DNA from 3 places in the Micromonospora sp. WMMD956 genome. Region 3 is predicted to be linked to each of the others. Evidence: riboswitches for the same ligand, from Rfam matches in the RefSeq annotation. Region 3 holds a riboswitch; each other region holds the start of a gene.
What was found. A riboswitch is a leader RNA that binds a small molecule or an ion and turns the genes downstream of it on or off. The one in region 3 is predicted to bind cyclic di-AMP.

Region 1 (7,658 bases), 4.4 Mb from region 3:
CGGGTCGGAATACCAGGTCACCATGTGGCTGCCCTACCTGGAGCGGATCGGCCGGCCGTTCTTCGTGATGGTGCGGGAGCCGGAGTTCCTCGCCCCCATCGCGGCGGCCACCAGCGCCCCGGTGGTCTACTGCCCGACGCTGAAGGCGATGGACGAGGCGCTGGTGCCGGGCCTGAAGGTGGCGTTCTACGTCAACCACGGGGCGAAGAACAGCCACTGCATCCGGTTCTCGCAGCTCACCCACGTGCAGATCCACCACGGCGACAGCGACAAGGCCCCGAGCGCCAACCCGGTCACGGCGCTGTTCGACCGCAACTTCGTCGCCGGGCGGGCCGCGATCGACCGGTACGCCCGCGCCGGGGTGGACATCCCGGCGGAGAAGTTCGTCGTGGTCGGCCGCCCCCAGGTCGAGTCGATCGAGGTACGCCGCGCGCCGGCCACCGGCCTGGCGAATCCGACGGTGCTCTACACCCCGACCTGGACGGGGCACCACGCCGACGCCAACTACTGCTCGCTGCCGGTGGGCGAGACGATCGTGCGGGGGCTGCTGGCCCGGGGCGCGACGGTGATCCTGCGCGCCCACCCGTACACGGGGCAGAACCCGGCGTCGGCGCGGCAGCTCGCCCGGCTCACGGAGCTGCTGGCGGCGGACCGGGCCCGCACCGGTCGGCAGCACGTCTTCGGCGCGGCGGCCAGCCGCGAGCTGTCCCTGGTCGACTGCGTCAACCGCTCCGACGCCCTCGTCTCGGACGTCTCCGGGGTCATCTCCGACTACCTCTACTCCGGCAAGCCGTACGCGGTGACCGACATGGCCGGCGACGGCGACCGGTTCGTCGAGCGGTTCCCGCTGGCCGGCTCGGGCTACGTGCTGCGGCGCGACGCGGGCAACCTCGACGAGGTGCTCGGCCTGCTGCTGGACACCGACCCGAAGGCGGCGGCCCGCTGGGGCACCCGGGCGCACTACCTGGGCGACTTCCCGGTCGAGTCGTACGCCGAGGCGTTCCTGGCGGCGGCCCGCCGGGAGCTGGAGCCGGGCTGGAACCCGCCGGCCCCGCGCGCCGCCGACGCGATGACCCCCTCCCCCACCGCCTGATCGTCCCGCCCGTCGGCTCCTGGACGGTTCCTGCGCGCTTGTGGCAGAAGCCGAGGCTTCGGCGGGCAGACGGGCACCGGCCCCGGCTCTCTTGCGAAGAGAGCCGGGGCCGGCGGGGGGAGGGTGCTGTCAGGCCGAGTAGCCCCGCGTCGCCGCCCAGTGGGCCAGCGCGGCGGTGCTGATCCAGTACGCCGGGACGGCCGGGTCCGCCGAGTCGGCGATCCGCACGGTGCGCCCGGAGTCGCGGTAGCCGACGACGGCGATGTAGTGGCCGCCGGGGAACGAGTGCCAGCCGCCGTCGACGTCGGTGGCGTCGCCGGCGATGTTGACCACGACGCCGCGCCCGGCGCTGACCGCCTGCACCACGTCGGCCCGCAGCCGCTCCGCCTCAGCCGGGGTGGCGGCGCCGCCGGGGATCAGCCGGGTCCGGTACGGCTCGCCCTTGACCATCTCGTTGAGCACCCGAGTGGTGTCGTAGGCGGAGTTGGTGCCCATCTCGGTGGTGCCGAGGCGGACGGCCAGGGCGTCCTGGGTGCCGTCGACCCCGGTGGCGGAGAGCGCGTTGCGCACCGCCGCCGGGCCGCAGTAGTAGTAGGTGGTCTGGGCCTCGTAGTCGTAGTCGAGGACCTTGGTCGACGGCGGCTTCGGGGCCGCCGGCTTCGGCGTCGTCTTCTTCGGCGTCGACCTGGCGGTCAGGTCGGGGTTCGGGGTGGTCGGGGTGGCGCTCGGCGACGGCGAGGCGCTGCCCGGGGCGGCGGTCGCGGGCGGCGCGGCGACCCGGGCCTGGGCGCGGCTGGCCGCGCCGTCGAGGCGGGGCGCGACCTCGGCCACGGCGGCGTTGGTGGTCCGCTGCGGGGCGGGGTCGTCGTTGACGGCGGTGAGCAGCGCGCCGGTGCCGGAGGCCAGCAGCAGCGCCGCGGCGGAGCCGGCGACGACCTGGTAGGGGCGTTCCGTGGCGAGTCGCCGCAGGTGCCGCTTGAGCTGATCGTTCACGTGTTCCTCCACGGGGCGGGGCGGAAGCGGGGGCGCCCGGGCGCGCGTCGGCGCACGGCGGCGCGGACGTGTCCGCGGCCGGTGGGGTCCGCTTTCTGGGGGGACGCCCGTTCAGGCGGGCGTACGCAGGGGTGCGACGGTCAGTGCGCCGGCTCGACGGCGACGGACGCGGGCACCGGGCTCCGTGGTGGAGGAACAACCCGGGGGGTGGGGTCAAACTGCACGAGGATGGAACTCCTTCCGACACCGCCTACCGGGTTAGCTGACGGATTCGGGCGGGAAGATCGCCCTACCGCAGGCCGTGGCCCGCGGATTCACCCCGGACGTGCAATGGGTCCCCGGTTCGTGATGATCACGATTGAGCGGGTCGGCGCGGCGTCGCCTCTTGCGATCGGGTACCGCACCGGACGGGCCGACACTACTGGCCGACGGAAGCCCTGCCAACCCCCTCCGAACTGCTTAAACGTCCCATCGTCGGTCGATTTACCGGTCAGAAGAGACTGACGCGCCTCAATGGGAGGATCGGCCCAGGCGACGCCACCGGCCTGCAACGGGACAACCTGCCGCGATTGTCGGCGCATTGCGTCAAGAGATCGGACCGAATGGACCGGTTGCCCGGATTCGGACGGCCGTGACCCGGCTCACGGCAAATCCCGGAAGCCACCCCGGCCCGCCTTACCAAAGAGCGAGGCCCGCCCCTCCCCCTCCCCCCTCCCCCCTCGCTCCGGTGATCAAGAGAAAAGCGTCAGAGTTGATCTCCACGATGACGCAAACTTCTTGATCACCGGGCCCGGGGCGGTGGGGGGTGGGGGGTGGGTGGGGTCAGCCGATTCGGGCCGGGCGCCAGCGGGCCGGCCGCCAGCCGAGGGCCGGGACGAGCCGGCCGGCCACCGCCGCGCGGGGAGCCGGCGCGGGGGCGGGGCGGACGCGCTCGGCGGCGGCGTACGCCTCGGCGGCCAGCGCCCGGGCGGCCACGGCGGCCAGTTCGGCGTCGTCCCACGCGGCCCGCTCCCGCGCGGCGGCGGCCCGGTAGCGGGCCAGTCTGCCGTCCCGGACGGCCCGGGCCAGGACGACCTCCTGCTCCACCGGGTGCCGCCGGGGGTCCCAGCCGCCCCGGCAGGCGAAGACGTCGCAGAGCTGCCCGATGGACAGCTCGCCCCGCAGGTGGGCCGCCGTGGCGGCGTGGTGCAGCCAGCGTTCCCGGGCCGCGTACTCGGTGGGGGTGCGCGGGGTGTGCGGCGTCGGCAGCGCCCCCGCGTCGCGGAAGCGCCGCGCGGCGGTCTCCGCCTCGTCGTACGCCTGCCAGGCCCGCTCGGCGGCGTCCTGGGCGGCCGTCCAGGCGGCCCGGCGGCGGCGGGCGTTCTGCGCGGCCCCGGCGGCGGCCACCGCCACCTCGTCGGCGTACCGGCGCAGGTCGGCGACCGCCGGGGCGGGCGGGGCGGCGGGCCCGGCGGGGGCCTCGACGGCGGGCGGGTGGTCCCGCTCGGGGCGGGCGACCAGCACCGCGAGCACGGTGAGCGCCAGCACGAGCAGCACGGACCAGATGGCGGCGGCCAGCGGCACCTCGGTCAGGAACTGGTAGAGCACGATGTCCATGGTCGGCACCTCACGACGGTGGAGGCGGAACGGGATCCACGCCGCCGGGCGGGGCGCGGGCGGCGGGGGGGGTGGGGCGGCCGGCCCGGCAGGCGGGTGGGCGGCGCGGTTCGTCGGCGGCGGCGGGCGGGCCCGCCGTGCTGCTCAGGCGGCCGGCGGCGCGCGGGGGCCGGCGGCGGCGGGGACGAAACCGGTCGGCACCCGCTGCGGGGCCGACGCGGCGGCGGGCGGGCGACCGGCCCCGGCGGGCGACGGCCACGGGCCGATGGTGGCGGCGGCGGTGGTCGCGGCCCCTGCGGATCCGGGTGCCGCCACCACGGCGGCGGAAGCGGCAAGATCGGCGGCGGCGGAAGCGGCGGCGACCGCGCCGGCCGGGCCGGGGTCGACGCCGCCGGGAACCACCGCGCCCGCCGGCAGCGCCGCGGCGCCGAGGGAGAACGCGACCACGACGGCGAGCGTCGCCAGCATCCGCGCCGTCCAGCGCGCGACCCACCACAGGGGACAGGTCAGCGCGACGGGAAGCACCCGTCCACGCTACCGCCACCGGTCGCGCGACGCGCCGCCGGCGGGCGGGTCAGCTGCTCGGCGCGGCGCGGCGCACCACCGGCGGGTGGGCGGCGGCCGGCGGGCGGGGGCGGCGCGGGGGCCCGAGCCGGCGGGTCAGCGGCATCTCGACCCAGCGGTGCAACAGCGCGGCCAGACCGAGGTTGACCAGCAGGAAGCCGACCGCCGCCAGGGGGCCCCACCAGCCCGGCAGGCCCGTGCCGAGCCGGTCGGCAAGCCGCAGGACGGTGATCATGACGAAGACGTGCACCAGATAGAAGGCGAAGGAGACCTCGCCGAGCCAGACCATCGGCCGGGACCGCCACGGCGTCCGCGCGCCGCGCACGTCCGCGTCGGCGGCGGCCACGATGACCAGCAGGTACGCCGCCGCGAGCAGCGCCGCCCACAGCTCGGCGCGGATCCACTGGGCGGCGACCACCCAGGTGACGACGAAGATGGCGCTGGCGGCGGTGAGCCCGGGCCCACGCCAGCGCCCCCTGCGCAGCAGCTCGGCGGCGGCCACCCCCATCCAGAACTCCAGCGACCGCACGACCGGGAAGATCTGGGTGAACCACCAGGTGCTCTCCTGCGGCACCAGGCGCTGCCCCGGCCAGAGCGCCACGATCAGCAGCGGCACGGCCGCCACCACCGCCCACAGCGCCCCGACGGGCGCCCGGCGCACCAGGGGCAGCGCGAACGGCAGGCAGACGTAGAAGAACAGCTCGCAGGAGAGCGACCAGCTCACCGAGTTGACGCTGTAGAAGTAGCCGGGCGTCGGGTCCCACGCCTGGACCAGGAACAGGTTCTCCAGCGCGGCGCGGACGTTGACCGGGTCGGCGAAGACCCACACCCCGGTCGCCAGCACCACCGCCCACATCAGCAGGTGGTTCGGGTAGATCTTGGCGAGCCGGCGGCGCAGGAAGTCGCGACGGCGGTCCCCGTCGCGGGCCGACCAGACCAGCACGAAGCCGCTGAGGATGAAGAAGAACTCGACGCCGGACAGGCCCAGCGTGAACAGCCAGTCGACGACGGCCTTGGCCTCGGGCTGGCCGACGATCCGCATGGTGCCGACGTGGTAGCCGAAGACGAGCAGGGCGGCCACCCAGCGCAGCCCGGTCAACGAGGGCAGCCGGCTGGCCGGGCGGGCCGGCGCGTCGGCGCGTACGACGGTCGGGGCGCCGGGGAGGCCGACGGCCCGACCGTCGGCGGGGGTCACCAGCACCGCTCTCCTCCTCGCGGACGCCCGGGCCGAGGCCGCCGCCCGGGTGACGGCGGGCCGCGCGGTGCCGCCCCGCCGGCACCCTACCCGGTGCGGCAGGGCGCGCCGCCCGCCGTCGGGCGTCCCGTGACGCGCCTGGCGGCGGCCCGGGCGCGATGGCCTAATATCGCGGTCTCGGCCACGACGAGGGGACAACACGGATGCACCAGCGGATCCTGCTGCGGGCCAAGAAGGGGCCGTTCGACGTCTACTCCCCGGAGGAGACGTTCGAGCGCAACTGGATCGGCGAGAACGCCGGCAACCTCGTGTTCAGCCACGCGGCGCACAAGCTGTTGCGGACGTCGACGGCGGAGGTCACCTCGTCGGAGTTCCGGGTCAACCCGCGCGAGGCCGACGAGATCAACGAGCGGTTCGACGTGTTCGTGGTGCCGCTGGCCAACGCGTTCCGGCGCAGCTACGCACACCGCCTGGTCGCCATGACCCAGCTGATCGAGCGGCTGAAGATCCCGGTGGTGGTGTTCGGGGTCGGCGCGCAGACCAACGTCGACGCCGACCGGGAGTACCTGCGGCCGATCGACGACGCGGTGAAGGGGTTCGTCTCGGCGGTGCTGGACCGGTCGCACAGCATCGGGGTGCGGGGCGAGATCACCGAGGGGTACCTGCGGACCCTCGGCTTCTCCGCCGTCGACGTGATCGGCTGCCCGTCGATGTTCCTGCACGGCGACAGCCTGCGGGTCGACAAGCGCAAGACCACGCTCACCGTCGAGGACCGGGTGGCGCTGACCGTCTCCCCGTACGTCAAGTCGATGGCGAAGGTCATCGCCTCGCACCACCGGCGGTACCCGAACCTGCGCTACCTGCCGCAGGACCTGAAGACGCTCGGCACCCTGCTCTTCGGCGACGCGCCGGAGGACCGGGGCAAGAAGGCGGCCATCCCGATCCACACCTCCCACCCGCTGTTCACCGAGGACAAGGTGCGGATGTTCGTCGACCCGTGGACGTGGATGGACTACCTGTCGCGGTTCGACTTCAACTTCGGCACCCGCATCCACGGCACCATCACGGCGCTGGTGGCGGGCACGCCGGGCTATCTCTTCGCGCACGACTCGCGGACGCTGGAGCTGGCCCGGTACTTCGACATCCCGCACCGGCTGATGAAGGACGTCCCGCCGGACGTGGACGCCATAGAGCTCTACGACGAGGCCGACTACAGCGCGCTCAACAACGGGCACAAGGCCCGGTACGCGACGATGACGGCGTTCCTGGCCAAGCACGACCTCGGGGTCTCCTTCGCCGACGGCGACAGCGCCGCCCGGTTCGACCGGCAGGTCGCCGAGACGACCTTCCCCCCGGCGGTACGCGCGCAGTCGGCCACCGACCCGGCGGAGCTGATCGCCCGCATCCAGTGGCTGCACGACCGCAACCAGGAGTTGAAGGAGACCGTCGCGGGGTTCGAGTCGCACCGGCTGCGGGCCCGGGTGCGGGCAGCCGGCGGCCGGATGAAGCGGATGCTCAAGCGTTAACCCTCCGTAGGGGGTCTGTTCAGCGAGCCCACCCCCGGCGGATACGTCAGGTTCCGGGGCCGTCCATCCGGGCGGTCGAGGGTGTCGGGCGTGGTCAATGAGCCGACGCGGAGCCCACTGCTGAGCATCGTCGTCCCGGTGCACGGGGTCGAGGCATACCTGTACCAGTGCCTGGAGTCGATCCTCGGCGGCCTGTCCGCCGCCGAGGCCGCCGAGGTCGAGCTGGTCGCCGTCGACGACGCCTCCCCGGACCGGTGCGGGGAGATGCTGCGGTCGTACGCGGCGGGGCGGCCCCAGGTGCGGGTGGTGTCCCTGACCCGCAACGTGGGGCTGGGGCTGGCCCGCAACGCGGGGCTGGCGGAGGCGACGGGCCGGTACGTGTGGTTCGTCGACAGCGACGACTGGCTGCCCCCGGGCGCCCTGCCGGCGGTGCTGGCGCGGCTGCGCCGCGACGAGCCGGACGTGCTGCTGGTGGACCACCTGCGGGTGCACGAGGGCGGCCGGCTGGAGGTCGACGCGAGCAGCCACCTGCTGCGCGGGGTCGACGGGTGCGTCCGGCTGGCCGACCGGCCCGAACTGCTGCGGGTGCAGCACACCGCCTGGAACAAGGTGGTCCGCCGGGCGTTCCTCGACGAGTTGGAGCTGCGCTTCCACCCCGGCTGGTACGAGGACATCCCGTTCAGCCACCCGC
Region 2 (7,658 bases), 2.4 Mb from region 3:
CCGGCCTCCAGGTCGGCCACGATCGCCTGGGCCGCACGCTCGGTCACGCCCACCTCGTCCGCGACGTCCCGCAGCCGGGCGGTCGGGTTGCGGGCGATGGCGAGCAGGACGTGACCGTGGTTGGTGAGGAACGTCCAGTTCCGGGTGCTCCCGTTCCCGCCTGCTGTCGTCGCCATGTCCGACATGTTAGGGCTCGGCGACGACGCCCACGCTCCTGGGCCTGCGCGGACCGAGGCGCGGGCCTGCGCAACCCCTTCCCAACGCAGGAAATGTGTATCACGTAACGCTTGACGTGCCTTTTGCTGCGTGTGACCGTGGGGGAACTGGTCGTGCGCGTGAATGACGAGGTGATGGGGCATGGAGCAGTCCAGCATGTCGATGGCTCAGGCGGGCTCCGGGCAGCTCGATCCCCGCACGTCCGTCGGGCGACCGGGCGAACCGGGCACCCCGGGTGCTCGCTGCACCCCGGCCCGGGCCCTCGCCGAGCTGCACGCCGGCAACCACCGCTTCGTCACCGGGACGCCGCGCCACCCCAACCAGGACGCCGGTCACCGGGCGGCCGTCGCCGACGGCCAGAACCCGTTCGCGGTGATCGTCGGCTGCTCCGACTCCCGCCTCGCCGCCGAGATCATCTTCGACCGCGGCCTGGGTGACCTCTTCGTGGTGCGCACCGCCGGGCACACCGTCGGCCCCGAGGTGCTGGGCAGCGTCGAGTACGCCGTGACCGTGCTGGGCACCCCCCTGGTGGTGGTGCTCGGCCACGACTCCTGCGGGGCGGTGCAGGCGGCCAAGGCGGCGACCGGCACCGGCAGCGAGCCCGCCGGAAACCTGCGGGCCGTGGTCGACGCCGTGGTGCCCAGCCTGCACCGGGCCGCCGAGCGGGGCGTCGAGAGCATCGACGAGATCGTCGACATCCACATCGCGTGCACGGTCGAGGCGATGCTCGACCGGTCGCCCGTGCTGGCCGCCGAGGTCGACGCGGGCCGGTGCGCGGTAGTCGGGATGTCGTACCGGCTCAGTGCCGGCGGGGTGCGGACGGTGGCCGCCGTGCCGGCCGCCATGGCCACGGACCCCACCCCGGCGGCCGCCGCCGCCTGAGACGCGAGAGGGGCCGCCCCGTAGCGGGACGGCCCCTCTCGTCGTGCGCGGCGCGCCGCGTCAGAGCAGCGACATGTGCACGTGGTCGGTGTGGTTGGACGGTCCGCTGTAGGAACTCCAGCCGTTCGCCGGGAACCAGATCTGCCGGTTCCAGATGACGTAGTAGATGCCGAGCCGGTCGGCGTTGCGGATGAGGAACGCGGCGAGGTTGTTGCCGTACATCCGGGTGTCGTTGTTGTGCCAGGGGGAGAAGCCGCTGTTCTGGAGCGACCAGTCGCAGGCCCGACCCTTGGGGTGCTCCCACGGCCCGCCCGGCCGGTAGCAGCCCACGAACCGGTTGAAGCCGGCCCGCTTGACCTCCTTGTAGGCGTGCAGCGTGCGGGGCGTCACGCAGCCGGAGGTGGTGGGGTCGTTCTCGCTGCACGACTCCGGCCGCCAGGTGCCGTCCGACGTCCGGCCCGGCGCGATCCGCGCGACCGGGGACGTGGCGTTGACCAGGCCGCCGGTGAAGCCCTTGCCGCCGACCAGCGCGAGCGCCTTCTCGGCGTCGTGCTTCTTCTTCGCCATGACCGACGCCTGCTTCTGCTGCTCGCGCACCTCGGCGTCGAGCGCGAGCTTGGCCTGCTCGGCGCGGTTCTTCGCCGCGCTGACCTCGGCCAGCTTGTTGGCGTTGACCATGTTCAGCTCGTCGAGGGCGGAGGCGCGCTTGACAAACGAGTCCGGGCTGTTGCTCTCCAGCAGCATCGCCATCGCACCGACCCGCCCGGTCCGGTACGACTGCGCGGCCATCTCGCCGACCTGCGGCGCGAGCGCGTCCAGCTCCTCCTGGGCCTTCCGCACCTCGTCGGCGAGCTGGGCCTGGCGCTTCTTGGACTTTTCGAGCTTCGACTTGGCCTGGACGTAGTCCCGGTTCGTCGCCTCGATCACGTCGGTGATGAGCTGGGGCTCGTCGTCCTCCTCGTGCCCCGAGGGCTGGGGGGCAGCGGCGGGCAGGGCGAGCGCCGGGGCGGCCGGCCCGGCGACGACCGCCAGGGCAGCGAGCACGGCCACCACGGGTGTCAACCAGCGGTGCAGGGGTGCCGTCACAGTGTTCCCTTCCATCGACCGCCGACCGGGTTAGCTGACGGGTTCGGGGCGGAAGCGGCCCCTACCGCTCGCGCGGATTCACCCCGGGCACCTGGTTCCCCGGCTCGCCTCGCGGCGATTGGGCGGCGGCACCGCAGGCGCCGCTTCGCGCCTTCGGCGGTGACCGGCAGCGAGGTTACCCGAGAGCACATGCGGGGAGCTACGTCCGGATGCCGACTAAAAGCGTCATTTCGTAATCGCCGTCGGTAATCAGTGATGCGCTTCTCAGGGCGGATGCCGCCGCCGGTCACGCTGCGCAGTGTCACCATGCGGTCTCCGTGCCTCCTTCTCGGTGCGGCCGTCCGGCCGGGGGGTGGGTGGGGGCGTGGTCGTCGGGGAATCCCTCGGCCGCCCGGCCGCCGCCGAGCGCCTCCAGCGCGAGATCGCGGTCCGCGGTCCGCCGCCCGCCCCCGTGGGTACGCGCCGCCGGCACGTCCCCGCCGCCCGCCTGGCGGGTCCGGGGCGCGGCCCCGTGCCCCGCCGTGGGTCCCGCCGTCGTGGGACCCGCTGCCGTGCGCCCTGCCGCCGTGACCACGGCGGCCAGCCCGGTGGTGAGCGGCACGGCGGCGATCAGACCCAGCGTGGCGACCGCGCTGCGGACGATCTCCTGGGCGAGGAACTCGCTGGTCAGGATCTCGGTCACGGGGCGGGAGTCGGCGGTGAGCAGGAGCAGCAGCGGCAGCGACGCGCCCGCGTACGCCAGCACGATCGTGTTGACCGTGGAGGCGATGTGCGCCCGGCCGACGCGGGTGGCCGCCCGGTAGAGCTGCAACCGGGACAGCCCCGGGTTGGCGTGCGCCAGCTCGGTGACGGTGGCCGCCTGGGTCACGGTGACGTCGTCGAGCACCCCGAGCGACCCGATGATGATGCCGGCCAGGAGCAGGCCGTGCAGGTCCACGTCGCCCCGGAACATCGACAGGGTGGTCGCGTCCTCGCTGCCGTACCCGGTGAGGTGGGTGGCGGCCGTGGCCAGCGTGCCCAGCAGGCCGGTGAGCACCAGGCTGCCGAGGGTGCCGAGGACGGCCACCGACGTCTGCGCGGTGACCCCGTGGGTGAGGTACAGCACCACGAACATGATCAGCGCGGAGCCGACGACGGCGATCGGCAGCGGCGACCCGCCCGCGCCGATGCCGGGCAGCACGAAGGTCAGCAGGATGGCGAAGGTGGCGGCGAGCCCGGCGAGGGCGGCCACCCCCCGCCAGCGGCCGAACGCGACGATCGCCAGCGCGAACACCACCGCCAGCCAGATCAGCGGGGCGCCACGCTGGTGCTCGGCGATGTTGTAGGCGCTCGCGGTCGGGTCCGCCGGATCGGTGAGTTTCACCAGCACGATCCGGTCGTCGACGGCGACGGTGGGCGCGCCCGGGCCGGTCGGGACCGGCGTCTCGACCTGCCGCCCGGCGTCCGGCCCCTGCTCCACCCGGACGGTCACGGTGCCGCACGGGCCGTCCGCGACGCCCGGCCCGCCGCCCTCCGGCGTCTCGGGCTGCGGCGGGCACTCCTCGGTGACCACCCGGGTCACCGTGCCGTGGTAGCGGGGCACCGGCGAACCGCCGTCGACCTCCGGGCCGCCGGCGCGGGGCCACAGGACGACCGCCGCGATCACGGTGATCACGAAGAGGGGCACCACGGTCGCGACGAGGACCCGCCGCACCCCCGGCGGGGTGGGCGGGGCGGGTCGGTTGTGGTCGGCGCCCATCGACGATCTCCAAACGGTGTCAGCGCGGGATACGGCCCGGCGGCCCGGACGGTTCAGCGTGGCGGGCGATCGGTCGGCGCCGGACGCCCGGCTCCCGCCGCCCGGCCTTCCGTTCCTCCGGCCCCTGGTCTCCCTCTCCGTCGGCCCCGGTCTACCGCTCCGCCGGCCGTCCGGAGCGGCATCCCGCGTCCCACCGCCCGGAATCGTAGCCACCCTCACCTGCGAACGCAGGTCGACCGACACCATGTCGGCGACATGGCGGTGTTCCGGCCGCCGTGATACCGCCACATGGCCGACATGCCGCCGGATCGACGGGCGGCAGGGCATGTTGGAGACATGGCCCACGACGCGCACGCCGATCGCACCGGGCACCCCACCCAGGTCGGGCACGCCATCCATGCCGAGCGCGACCACCACGCCGGGCACGGCGGGCACGACAAGCACGCCGGGCACGACCCGGAGATGTTCCGCCGCCGGTTCTGGGTCTGCCTCGCGTTGACCCTGCCGATCGTCGTCACCAGCCACATGGTGATGGACTGGTTCGGCTACTCGCTGGAGTTCCCCGGCCGGGCCCTGGTCGGCCCGGTGCTCGGCTCGGCGGTCTTCTGGTGGGGCGGGTGGCCGTTCCTGGTCGGCGCGGTCCGGGAGCTGCGCGACCGGGCACCGGGCATGATGCTGCTCATCGCGATGGCGATCAGCGTGGCGTACGCCGCGTCGCTGGCCACCAGCGCCGGCGCGTTCGACCTGGACTTCTGGTGGGAGCTGGCGGCGCTGGTCACCATCATGCTGCTCGGGCACTGGCAGGAGATGAAGGCGATCGGCCAGGCCCGGGGCGCCCTCGCGGCGCTGGCCGCGCTGCTGCCCGACGACGCGGAGCGGGTCGGGCCCGACGGCGGCACCGAGCGGGTCCCCGTGGCCGCGCTGCGCGTCGGCGACGTGCTGCTGGTCCGGCCCGGCGGTCGGGTGCCGGCCGACGGCCGGGTCGTCGGCGGGGCCGCCGAGCTGGACGAATCCATGATCACGGGCGAGTCCCGCCCGGTCGACCGGTCGGCCGGCGACCGGGTGGTGGCGGGCACGGTGGCCACGGACTCGGCGATCCGGGTCGAGGTGCAGGCCACCGGAGAGGAGACCACCCTCGCCGGCATCCAGCGCATGGTCGCCGAGGCCCAGCGCTCCAGCGGCCGGGCCCAGGTGCTCGCCGACCGCTTCGCGGCCTGGCTGTTCTACGTCGCGACCGCCACCGCCGTGCTGACGGTTGTGGTCTGGTCCGCCCTGGGCGACCCCGACGAGGCCGTCGTGCGGACCGTCACGGTGCTGGTCATCGCCTGCCCGCACGCGCTGGGGCTCGCGATCCCGCTGGTCATCGCGCTGTCCACGGCGGTGGCGGCACGCTCCGGCATCCTGGTGAAGGACCGTCTCGCGCTGGAGCGGATGCGCACCGTCGACGTGGTGCTGTTCGACAAGACCGGCACCCTGACCCGGGGCGAACACGCCGTGACCGGCGTCGCGGCCGCCGAGGGCACCAGCGAGGACGAGCTGCTGCGGCTGGCCGCCGGCGTCGAGGCGGACAGCGAGCACCCGCTGGCCCGCGCGATCGTCGCCGCCGCCGAGCAGCGCGGCGGGCACCCGGACGCCACCGGCTTCCGCGCCCTGCCGGGCCGTGGGGTGCGGGCCACGATCGACGGCACGGAATACGCGGTGGGCGGGCCTGCGCTGCTGCGCGAGTTGGGCGCGGGCCTTCCCGCCGAGCTGGAGCAGGCCACCGCCGGCTGGGCGGGGCGGGGGGCCGCCGTGCTGCACCTCGTCCGCCTCCCCGGCACGGTGCTGGGCGTGCTTGCCCTCGCCGACGAAGTACGCCCCGAGGCCCGCGAGGCGATCGATGAGCTACGCGCCCAGGGCATCCGGACCATCGCGATGATCACCGGGGATGCCCGGGCGGTGGCCGATACGGTCGCCGCCGACCTCGGCTTCCGTCCCGGGGTCGACGAGGTCTTCGCGGAGGTGCTGCCGGCCGACAAGGACGGAAAGGTGACCGAGCTGCAACGACGCGGGCTGACGGTGGCGATGGTCGGCGACGGGGTCAACGACGCCCCGGCGCTGGCCCGCGCCGACGTGGGCATCGCCATCGGGGCCGGCACGGACGTGGCGATCGAGTCCGCCGGGATGGTGCTCGCCTCGTCCGACCCGCGCGGGGTGGCGGCGGTCGCCCGGCTCTCCCGGGCCTCCTACCGCAAGATGGTGCAGAACCTGGCCTGGGCGGCCGGCTACAACGTGGTGGCCCTGCCGCTGGCCGCCGGGGTGCTGGCCTGGGCGGGGGTGGCGCTGAGCCCGGCGGTCGGGGCGATCCTGATGTCGGCCTCCACGATCGTGGTGGCGCTGAACGCCCAACTGCTCCGCCGGGTCCGCCTCACCCCCTGCTGATGCCGGGCAGGGGTGAGGGCCTCAACGAGTGTTGGTGAGTGGAGTGCCGGGCACAGGCCCGGCTCGTGGTGCCGGGTCACCTTCCGCGCCCGCATCCGCGAGGCGGCGTGGGTCGACCTCAGCCGAGGCTCTAGCGTGGTGGTGTGCGGACGAGGGCGGTGGCGGGCGGGCGGTGGGGCCGCCTGGCGCTGCTGCTCTGCACCCTGATCGGCCTCGCCGCCATGCACACCCTCGGCCACGGCGCGCACTCCGGCGGCACCCACTCCGGCCACGACGGGGCCACCCCGCGCAACGCCCACCCGGCCCCGGCGGCGCTCGCCGACGGCGCGGGTGGGGCCGTGGCGCTCGCCGACGGAATGGGTGTCCCTGTGGCGCTCGCCGGCGGCGCGGTTGTCCCTGTGCCGCTCGCCGGCGGCGCGGCTGTTCCCGTGGCGCTTGCCGGGGGCGCGGACGCGCTCCGGGCGTTCGCCGATGGAGTGGCCGTCCCCGTCGGTGGAGTGGCCGTCCGCGTCGGTGGAGTGGTCGCCGTCGTCGCCCTGGGTGCCCGCGCCGGCTGTCCGGCTGGTGGGTGCGCGTCCGCCCGGCTGCTGCCGGACGGTGGTCGCGCCGACGGGCCGTCCGGGTGGAGCGCCTGCCTGGCGGTGCTCGGCGCGCTCGGGGCGGCCCTGCTCGTCGCCGTGCTCCTGCTGACCGGGGCCCGGGCGGCCGGTCCGCCCGGCAGGCGGCCCGATGGCGGGCCCGCCGGACCGCGCGCCCCGCCACCCCGCCCGCTCGGCCTTCGGCTTGCCGAGGTCTCGGTGTCGCGTACGTAGGACGCCCCGGCGCGGTGCCCGGCTCCGCCGGTGACCCGTGTCTCCGTCCTGCCCACGTACGTGACCGAGACCGAAGGATCCACCATGACTACTCGTATGTTCGCGCGCCGCGTCGCCCTTGCCGGCGTGGCCCTGACCGCCGTCCTCGGCCTGGCCGCCTGCGGCTCCACCGAGCACGGCTCGCCCAGCCACGACGAGCCGGCCGCCGCCGGCACGACCACCGCCGGCACGACCACGGCCGGCACCACCACGGCTGGTGCCACTGCCGCCGGGACTCCGACGCGCGGGGCGGCTGCGTTCGGCGACGCCGACGTGATGTTCGCCCAGATGATGATCCCGCACCACCGGCAGGCCGTGGAGATGGCCGAGTTGGCCGAGACCCGCGCCGCCCACCCGGAGGTCAAGCGGCTCGCCGCCGCGATCAAGGCCGCCCAGGCACCGGAGATCGCCACCATGACCGGCTGGCTGACCGGGTGGGGCCGGCCGGTCCCGTCGCCCGCCCC
Region 3 (7,658 bases):
CGGCTCAGCCGTCCAGGCCGACCGGGGAGTTGGGCCGGTCGACGTCGACGAACTCGATCTCCTCGACGTCGCGCTCGCCCCGCCGCCCGGCGGCCCGCGCCGCCGAACCGGCGGCCCAGCCGATCGCCGCCCCGGCCAGGGCGGCCCCGACCAGCAGCGCCCAGGGCAGGGCGGGCCGGCGACCGGCGAGCGCGTCGAAGGCCCGCACCGCCCGGCGGCGCGCCTCGTCGGCCGCGGAGCCGACCAGGTCGCCCGCGTCGTCGGCGAGGCCCGAGCCGCTGCGCCGGGCGGAGCGGGCGGTGTCGCGCACGCTGTCCCCGGCGGAGACGACGGCGGAGGCCAGGTGCTGCCAGGCCTGGTCCGCGATCCGCTCCGGCTTGCTGCGGCGCTCCAGCAGGTTGGTTCCGAACATCGTGCTACCTCCTCGGGTGCCGAAGCTTGCGGCCACTTCGGACTGCGGCGTGGGACCGGTGGGCGGCCGACGCGCCGGGCACTGTCCCGGCGCGGTCCGCCCACCGGGGCAGTGCCCCGCCCGACGCCGCCGCAAACCCCGGCGCGTCGGCCGTGCCCTCAGCGTACGGACACCACCGCCGCGCCCCGGGCGAAGTCGTCGTCGTCATCGTCATCGTCGTCGTCCCCGGCGCCGCCGAAGCCGCAGGCCAGCATGAGTGCGAGCAGCGCGCCGACGCCGGCCAGGCCGGCCAGTCTCCGGATCATGGGGGTGGTTCCTTCCGTGCTGCGGGTGTGGACGCCGCCGATGCTAGGCGGGGCGGGCAACGGCGGCGGGTCCGGCCGGTGACGGAAGGTGGTCACACGCCCGGGGTGCGGGGTGCGCGCAAAGGTCAGGGGAGACCGCTACCCTGGGTCGGCGACACCGGCCCCGGGCCGGTCGTCCGGCAAACAGGATCTGAAAAGTCCGGATAAGGGCAGCGTGTTTTGCCCTGATCCACGAATTGCTCATCCCGAGGGGTGGCGACCGAGGCCATCGGAGGAATACTCTCGGTCGCGGCCCGCGTACTGATGAGGCGCCCGTCAACGGGCGAGTGGAGGTGCTCGCGTGAGCCTGTCGATCGTGAAGTCGGTTCTTTCCGGTGGTGTCATCGAAATCGCCCCGCGCGGTGAGATCGACGTCGACACCGCGTACGAGGTGCGTGAAGCCATCGCCGAGGTGCTCACCAAGGGGCGGCCCGCCCGCATCGAGCTGAACATGCGTCTCGTCACCTTCATCGACTCCGTCGGCATCAGCGCGATGGTGGCCGGCTTCCAGACCGCCGAGGTCAGCGGGGTGAAGCTGGTCGTCACCGAGCCGAGCCGGTTCGTGCACCGGCAGCTCTGGGTGACCGGCCTGCTCGGCCTCTTCGGCGCCCCGGAGCCCTACCTCGCGGGCACGGCCACCCCCGAGGTGCTGCCGGGCGCCTGACGCGGCCGCCGGCGCAGGTCCACGTGCCGGGGCGTTCGGCCCTTCCCCCACGCCCCCGGGTGGGGGACGATCGACGGATGCCCCGGCGCGAGAGCTTCCAGTACTCGGTCCAGGCCCGCTGCCCGCGGGCGGAGGCGGTGGCGCTGCTCAGTGACCCCGCCCGGCAGACCGAGCTGCATCCGTTGATCACGCGGGTGCGCCGGCTGCCGCCCCGGCCGGGCGCCCTGGCCAGCTACGCGATCACCGACCAGCTCGCCGCCGGGCCGGTGCGCTTCGGGGTGACATACCACGCGGACGTGCTGACGGTGACCGACGACGAGATCGTCACGGTGGCCCGGCAGCGGCCGGCCACGACGGTGCGTAACCACACCCGGCTGCGCGACGAGCCGGACGGCCTCCTCCGCGTCGACGTGGAGATCACCCTGGCCGCGCCGACGCCGCTGTTCGCGTACGCCTTCCGGCAGGCCCGCTCGGCGCACCTCGGGCTGGCCCGCCGGCTCGGCGAGGTGCTCGGCCGGGCGGCGTAGCGCCCGGCGACCCGCCCCCGGTGGGGGAGGGCCGCCGTGGCGCGGTGGCTCAGATCACCGACAGGTGCACGTGGTTGGTGTGGTCGCTGGACGGGTCCCCGTTTCCGCCGCTGTACGCCTTCCAGCCGCTGCTGGGCAGCCAGATTTGCTTGAACCAGATCACGTAGAGCACGGCGAGCCGGTCGGCGTTGCGCACGAAGTACGCCGCCAGGTTGTTGCCGTAGGTGCGGTCCCCGCCGCTGGCCACGCCGCCGAAGCCGCCCTTCTGCGCGGCGAAGTCGCAGGCCCGGCCCTTCGGGTGCTCGCCGGAGCCGCCGGGCCGGTAGCAGGAGACGTACCGGGTGAAGCCGGCGGCCTTGGCCTGGTTGAGCGCGTGCAGGGTGCGCGGGGTGATGCAGCCGTTGGCCGGGGTGGGGTCGTTGACGCTGCACGACTCCGCCGGCCAGGAGCCGTCGGAGTTGCGCTTCGCGGGGGTGGCGTTCGCGCTGGAGGTGCCGCCCGGGCTGGACCCGCCGCTGCTGCTGCTGGCCTTGTCGTTGGCCACGGTGAGGGCCCGCTCGGCCTGCTCCTTGCGCTTGCCCATCAGCGCGACCTGCTTGCGCTGCTCGCGGATCTCGCCGTCGAGGGCCTGCCGGGTCTTCGTCGCCTCGTCCCGGGTGGTCAGCAGCTCGCGCAGCGCGCGGTCCTCGTTCGCGGCGATCGTGTCGAGCGCGGCGGCCCGGTCGAGGAACCCCTCGGGGGAGCTGCTGTCGAGCAGCACCGAGGCGGCGGTGAGCCGGCCCTTCTTGTACGCCACCCCGGCGATCTCGCCGACCTTGGCGCCCCGGGTGACCAGCTCGGCCTCGACCGTCTTGAGCTGGCCGCCGAGCTGCTGCTGCCGCTTCACCGAGCGGTCGAGGGCGGTCTTGGCCTCCAGGTAGCCCTTGCTGGCCGCCTCGAGCTGGGCGCGCAGGGCGGGCGTGCCGCCCTCCTCGTCGTCACCGGGCGCGGCGAGCAGGCCGACCGGCGGCGCGGCCCCGGCCGGCGTCACCGGCGCGACCCCGAGGCCGACGGCGAGCGTCAGCGCCAGCGCCGCCGCCACCCGGGCGGCGATCCTTCCTACAGGTGCCACTACTGGCATGTGCGTGTCCTTCCGTCAGCCGCCGACCGGGTTAGCTGACGGGTTCGGGACGGAAGATCCCTACCGCTGGAGCGGATGCACCCCACACACATGGTTCCCCGGCTCGCCCACGGGCGATTAGGCGGCGGCCACCACAGGCGCCGGAGGGCGCCGCCCGGCGGTGGCCGGGGCTGAGCCTACCGGTGCAGATGGGGCCAGCGCTGCCTCCGTGACGGAGGGTACGCGGATGAAACCTGTCAAGTCGGCTATTCGGCCGCGAATGTCGCAAAAATTGCTGGATTCCCGTCTCACCAGCCGGCCGGGCCGCAGCCGTCGCGGGCCGCTCCGGGCTCGACCTGCAACGTGGCGTGCTCGATGTGGAAGTCCTCGTGCAGGGCGGTGCGGGCGGCGGTCAGCACCGCGCCGACCTCCGCGCCGGGCGCCATGGTCAGGTGGGCCGAGGCGACCTCCATGCCGGAGGTCAGCGTCCAGACGTGCAGGTCGTGCACCTCGACCACGCCGGGCACGGCGGCCAGCCGGTCGTGCACGGCGGTCACCTGGAGGTGCTCCGGCGCGGCCTGCACCAGGATGCGCACCGCGGCCCGCCCGAGCCGCCAGGTGCGGGGCAGGATGAACACGCCGATCGCGACGGCCACCGCCGGGTCCGCCCACCACCAGCCGGTCGCCATGATCAGCACCGCCGCGCCGATCACGCCGACCGACCCGAGCAGGTCGCCCAGCACCTCCAGGTACGCCCCGCGCATGTTGATGCTCTCCTTCGCCCCGCTGCGCAGCAGGGCGAACGCGGCGACGTTGGCGAGCAGGCCCAGCACCGCCACCACGAGCATCGGGCCGGTGGTCACCTCGGGCGGGTCGCCGAAACGGCGGACGGCCTCGACGAGGACGTAGACGGCGACGCCGCTGAGCAGCAGGGCGTTGCCGAGCGCGGCGAGCACCTCCAGCCGGTAGAGCCCGAAGGTGCGCTGCGGGTCGGCGGTGGCCCGGCGGGTGGCGGTGATCGCGGCGAGCGCCATGCCGATGCCGAGCACGTCGGTGAACATGTGCCCGGCGTCGGAGAGCAGCGCCAGCGAGCCGGTGCCGAGCGCGGTCGCCGCCTCGACGATCATCAGCGCGGCGAGCAGCGCGAACGCCGCCCAGAGCCGCCCCGAGTGGCGGTCCGCCACGTTCGCCGCCCCGTGGTGGTGGTCATGCCCTGCGCCCACGCCCGCGCCCTCCGTCCGTGATCCCCGCCCGGCCCAATCTATGCTCACATCGCAATATGTGCAAGTGATCGACAGCGGTCCGGCCCGGGAACGGCCGGGGCGGGCGGTCAGCCCGTCGGGTCGATCGTGACGAGGCGCTGGGTCGCCCGGGACAGCGCCACGTACAGCGTCCGCACGCCCGAGCCCGGATCGGCCCGGATCTCGCCCGGGGCGACCAGCACCACCCCGTCGTACTCCATGCCCTTGGCCTGGAGGCTGGTCACCACCTGCAGGCGCGGCGCGGCCCGGCCCGCCAGCCAGCCCGCGACCTCGTCGCGGCGCGGCACCGGCGTGATCACCCCGACCGTGCCCTCCACCTCGCCGAGCAGCTCGCCGACCGCCGCGACGGTCGCCGCCGCCAGCCCGGCCGCCGGCACGGTCAGCTCGACCGGGGCCACGCCGGTCGACCGCACCGCCCGGGGCAGCGCCAGGTCCGGGTAGAGCCGGCGGATCTCCGCCGCCGCCACCGCGAAGATCTCCGCCGAGTTGCGGTAGTTGGTGGTCAGCTCGAACTCGTGCCGCCGCCGCCGGCCCAGCGCCGCGTCCCGCGCCCGGGTCAGCTCCTGCGGGTCCCCCGTCCACGCGGTCTGCGCCGGGTCGCCCACCACCGTCCAGGACGCCAGCCGGCCGCGCCGACCGATCATCCGCCACTGCATCGGCGACACGTCCTGCGCCTCGTCGACCACCACGTGCGCGAAGTCGCGGTAGTCCTCCGGCCGCTCCCGGGCCGCCTCCCGCGCCGCCCGCTGCCGGTCGGCGTGCGTGCTCAGCTCGCGGACGCCCCCGGCGAGCTGGAACGGGTCGCGCTTCGCCCGCTTCGGCTGCACCGGCTTGCCCAGCAGCGCGTCCAGCTCGTCGAGCAGGGCGACGTCGGCGATCGTGAGCCCCTCGGCGTCCAGCGACCGGTACGCCTCGACGAGCAGGCCGACCTCCGCCCGGGACAGGACCCCGGCGGCGTACCGCCGCAGCCGGTCGGGGCGGGCCAGCCAGCCCAGCACGTGCCGGGGGTGCAGCCGCGGCCACCACGCCTTGAGGAACTCGCGGAACTCGGGCCGCTCGGCGATCTCGTCCTCGAACGCGCGCTGCTCCGGCAGCCGGCCGATGCCCAGCCGCCGGGCCTGCGCCCACAGCGCCGCGAACACCCCGTCGAAGCCCGCCCGGCGCGACTCGTTGCGGCGGGCGCCCCGGCCCAGCGCCCGGTCCCGGATGCCGTCGAGCTCCCGGCGGTCGAGCCGCAGCAGCTCACCCCGGTAGAGCAGGCGCAGCTCGCCCGGCCCACCCGGCACCGCGTCCCGCACCGCCCGCTCCAGCACCCGGCGCATCCGCAGCGACCCCTTCACCGCCGCCACCTCCGGCGGGTCGGTGCGCGTCGCGCCCATCCCCGGGAACAGCGACCCCAGCGAGCGCAGCGTCGCCGTCTCCTCGCCCAGCGACGGCAGCACCGAGGCGATGTACTCCACGAACACCGCCGACGGGCCCACCACCAGGATGCCGCCGCCCGCGTAGCGGCTGCGGTCGGAATAGAGCAGGTACGCCGCCCGGTGCAGGGCCACCGCCGTCTTGCCCGTGCCCGGCCCGCCCGAGACGATCGTGACCCCGGAGGCGGGGGAGCGGATCGCCTCGTCCTGCTCGCGCTGGATCGTGGCCACGATGTCGCGCATCCCCCGGCCGGTGGCCCGGGACAGGGTCGCCAGCAGCCCGCCGTCGCCCACCACCGCCATGTCCGGCGGGGCCGCCGCCGGGTCCAGCAGGTCGTCCTCGATCCGGGTCACCCGCTCCGCCGACGAGGAGATCGTGCGCCGCCGCACCACGCCCAGCGGCTGGGCCGGCGTCGCCTGGTAGAAGGCGGCGGCGGCCGGGGCCCGCCAGTCCACCACCAGGGTCTCGGCGTCCTCGCCGCGCACCCCGAGCCGCCCCACGTGCAGCACCTGCCCCTCCCGCAGGTCCAGCCGGCCGAAGACCAGCCCCTCGTGCTCGGCGTCGAGCACGTGCCGGCGCTGGGCGGCGTGGAAAACCATCGCGTCCCGCTCGACGAGCGCCCCGAAGTTGCCCACCCGGGCCAGGCGGTAGCCGTCCTTCTCGGCCTGCGCGGCGAAGCGGCGCAGCTCGGCGAGGCGGGCGTACACCCGGTCGAGGTGCCGCTGCTCGGCGGCGATCTCCTGCTCCAGGGTCGTGCGGTCGGTCAACGTACGGGCTCCTCGCAGACGGCGGCATCGGCCGCGCCAGGGGCGCGGCGGCGCGCCGGGGTGACCGGGTGAGGGTACGGCCAGCAGCCGACGGGTTCGCGGGGCCATGCCGCCGCCGCGATCCACCCCACGTCCGGGGCGACCGGCGCGGGTCCCCCGGTCAGCGCCACCGCGGCCCCGCTCAGGCCCCGTCGGGGCCCCGGTCAGCGCGGCGCGGACGCTTCCGGCACGCCCGCCAGGACCCGGCCCAGCACCCCGGTCAGGGCGGCGTTCACCTGCTCGGGCCGCTCCATCATCAGCATGTGCCCCGCGCCCGGGCAGACCGTCAGCTCCGTCGCCGGCAGGGCCGCCGCGATCGACTCCGCGCACGGCGGCGGGGTGAGCCGGTCCCGGTCGCCGACCAGCGCCGCCGCCGGCAGGTGGGCCAGCGCGGCGAGGGTGTCCAGCCGGTGCTGGGCCCCGATCGACGCCCGGAACCCGCCGATCGAGCGCAGCGTGGCCCGGGCCACCGCCGAGGTGACCAGCCGGATGTCGGTCGGGTCGCAGCGGTCGCCGAAGAGCATCCAGCGGATGCTGGGCCGCAGGGCGCGCAGCAGCGCCCGGGGCGGCCGCCACGCGCCGCAGCGGGCCAGCACCCCCGCGCCGGTGGTCTCGGCCAGCCGGATCAGCCGGGCGATGCGGGGGGAGAGGCCGTACACGGTGTGGGTGTGCCCCTCGGCGGTGGTCGAGACGAACACCAGCCCCGCCGCGCGGGCGGCGAAGTGGCCGGGGTGCCGGTGCGCGTACTCCATGATCGTCATGCCGCCCATCGAGTGCCCGACCAGCACCACCGGCCCGGCCGGCGCGACGGCGTCGAGCACGGCGGCCAGGTCGTCGCCGAGCTGGGCCAGGGTGGCGGTACGCAGCGCCATGCAGCCGGACCGGCCGTGCCCCCGGGCGTCGTAGGTGACCACCCGGACCCGGTCGCCGAACCGCTCGCGCAGCTCGGCGAGCTGCCGGTGCCAGCTGCGCCCGTCCAGCGTCCAGCCGTGCAGCAGGACGGCGGTGACCTCGGCGTCGACCGGCCCGGACGCCTCCACGTGCAGGCGCACGTCGTCCGCGAGCCGCACCTCGACGTGTTCCGGCATCGCCGCCTCCCCTCGGGCCGCCACGGAAACTTCACCG

Region 1: linked by a shared signal. The riboswitch ahead of O7628_RS23430 (C39 family peptidase) and the one ahead of O7628_RS04495 (hypothetical protein) in region 3 are both predicted to bind cyclic di-AMP.
Region 2: linked by a shared signal. The riboswitch ahead of O7628_RS15440 (hypothetical protein) and the one ahead of O7628_RS04495 (hypothetical protein) in region 3 are both predicted to bind cyclic di-AMP.

The regions. Positions count from the first base shown of each region.
Region 1 covers NZ_JARUBI010000005.1:5,335,987-5,343,644, reverse strand. The annotation lists gene O7628_RS23435 (CDP-glycerol glycerophosphotransferase family protein) at 1-1,093, shown strand, start outside; gene O7628_RS23430 (C39 family peptidase) at 1,223-2,098, opposite strand; cyclic di-AMP (ydaO/yuaA leader) riboswitch at 2,319-2,461, opposite strand; gene O7628_RS23425 (hypothetical protein) at 2,909-3,682, opposite strand; gene O7628_RS23420 (hypothetical protein) at 3,827-4,207, opposite strand; gene O7628_RS23415 (acyltransferase) at 4,257-5,447, opposite strand; gene O7628_RS23410 (polysaccharide pyruvyl transferase family protein) at 5,645-6,967, shown strand; gene O7628_RS23405 (glycosyltransferase) at 7,058-7,658, shown strand, end outside.
Region 2 covers NZ_JARUBI010000005.1:3,345,536-3,353,193, forward strand. The annotation lists partial or broken gene O7628_RS15430 (helix-turn-helix domain-containing protein) at 1-185, opposite strand, end outside; gene O7628_RS15435 (carbonic anhydrase) at 358-1,098, shown strand; gene O7628_RS15440 (hypothetical protein) at 1,159-2,184, opposite strand; cyclic di-AMP (ydaO/yuaA leader) riboswitch at 2,189-2,319, opposite strand; gene O7628_RS15445 (YibE/F family protein) at 2,486-3,922, opposite strand; gene O7628_RS15450 (heavy metal translocating P-type ATPase) at 4,385-6,343, shown strand; gene O7628_RS15455 (hypothetical protein) at 6,487-7,155, shown strand; gene O7628_RS15460 (DUF305 domain-containing protein) at 7,240-7,658, shown strand, end outside.
Region 3 covers NZ_JARUBI010000005.1:957,712-965,369, reverse strand. The annotation lists gene O7628_RS04515 (hypothetical protein) at 5-412, opposite strand; gene O7628_RS04510 (hypothetical protein) at 571-717, opposite strand; gene O7628_RS04505 (STAS domain-containing protein) at 1,058-1,420, shown strand; gene O7628_RS04500 (SRPBCC family protein) at 1,498-1,947, shown strand; gene O7628_RS04495 (hypothetical protein) at 1,997-3,067, opposite strand; cyclic di-AMP (ydaO/yuaA leader) riboswitch at 3,072-3,201, opposite strand; gene O7628_RS04490 (cation diffusion facilitator family transporter) at 3,355-4,269, opposite strand; gene O7628_RS04485 (AAA family ATPase) at 4,377-6,494, opposite strand; gene O7628_RS04480 (alpha/beta hydrolase) at 6,698-7,621, opposite strand.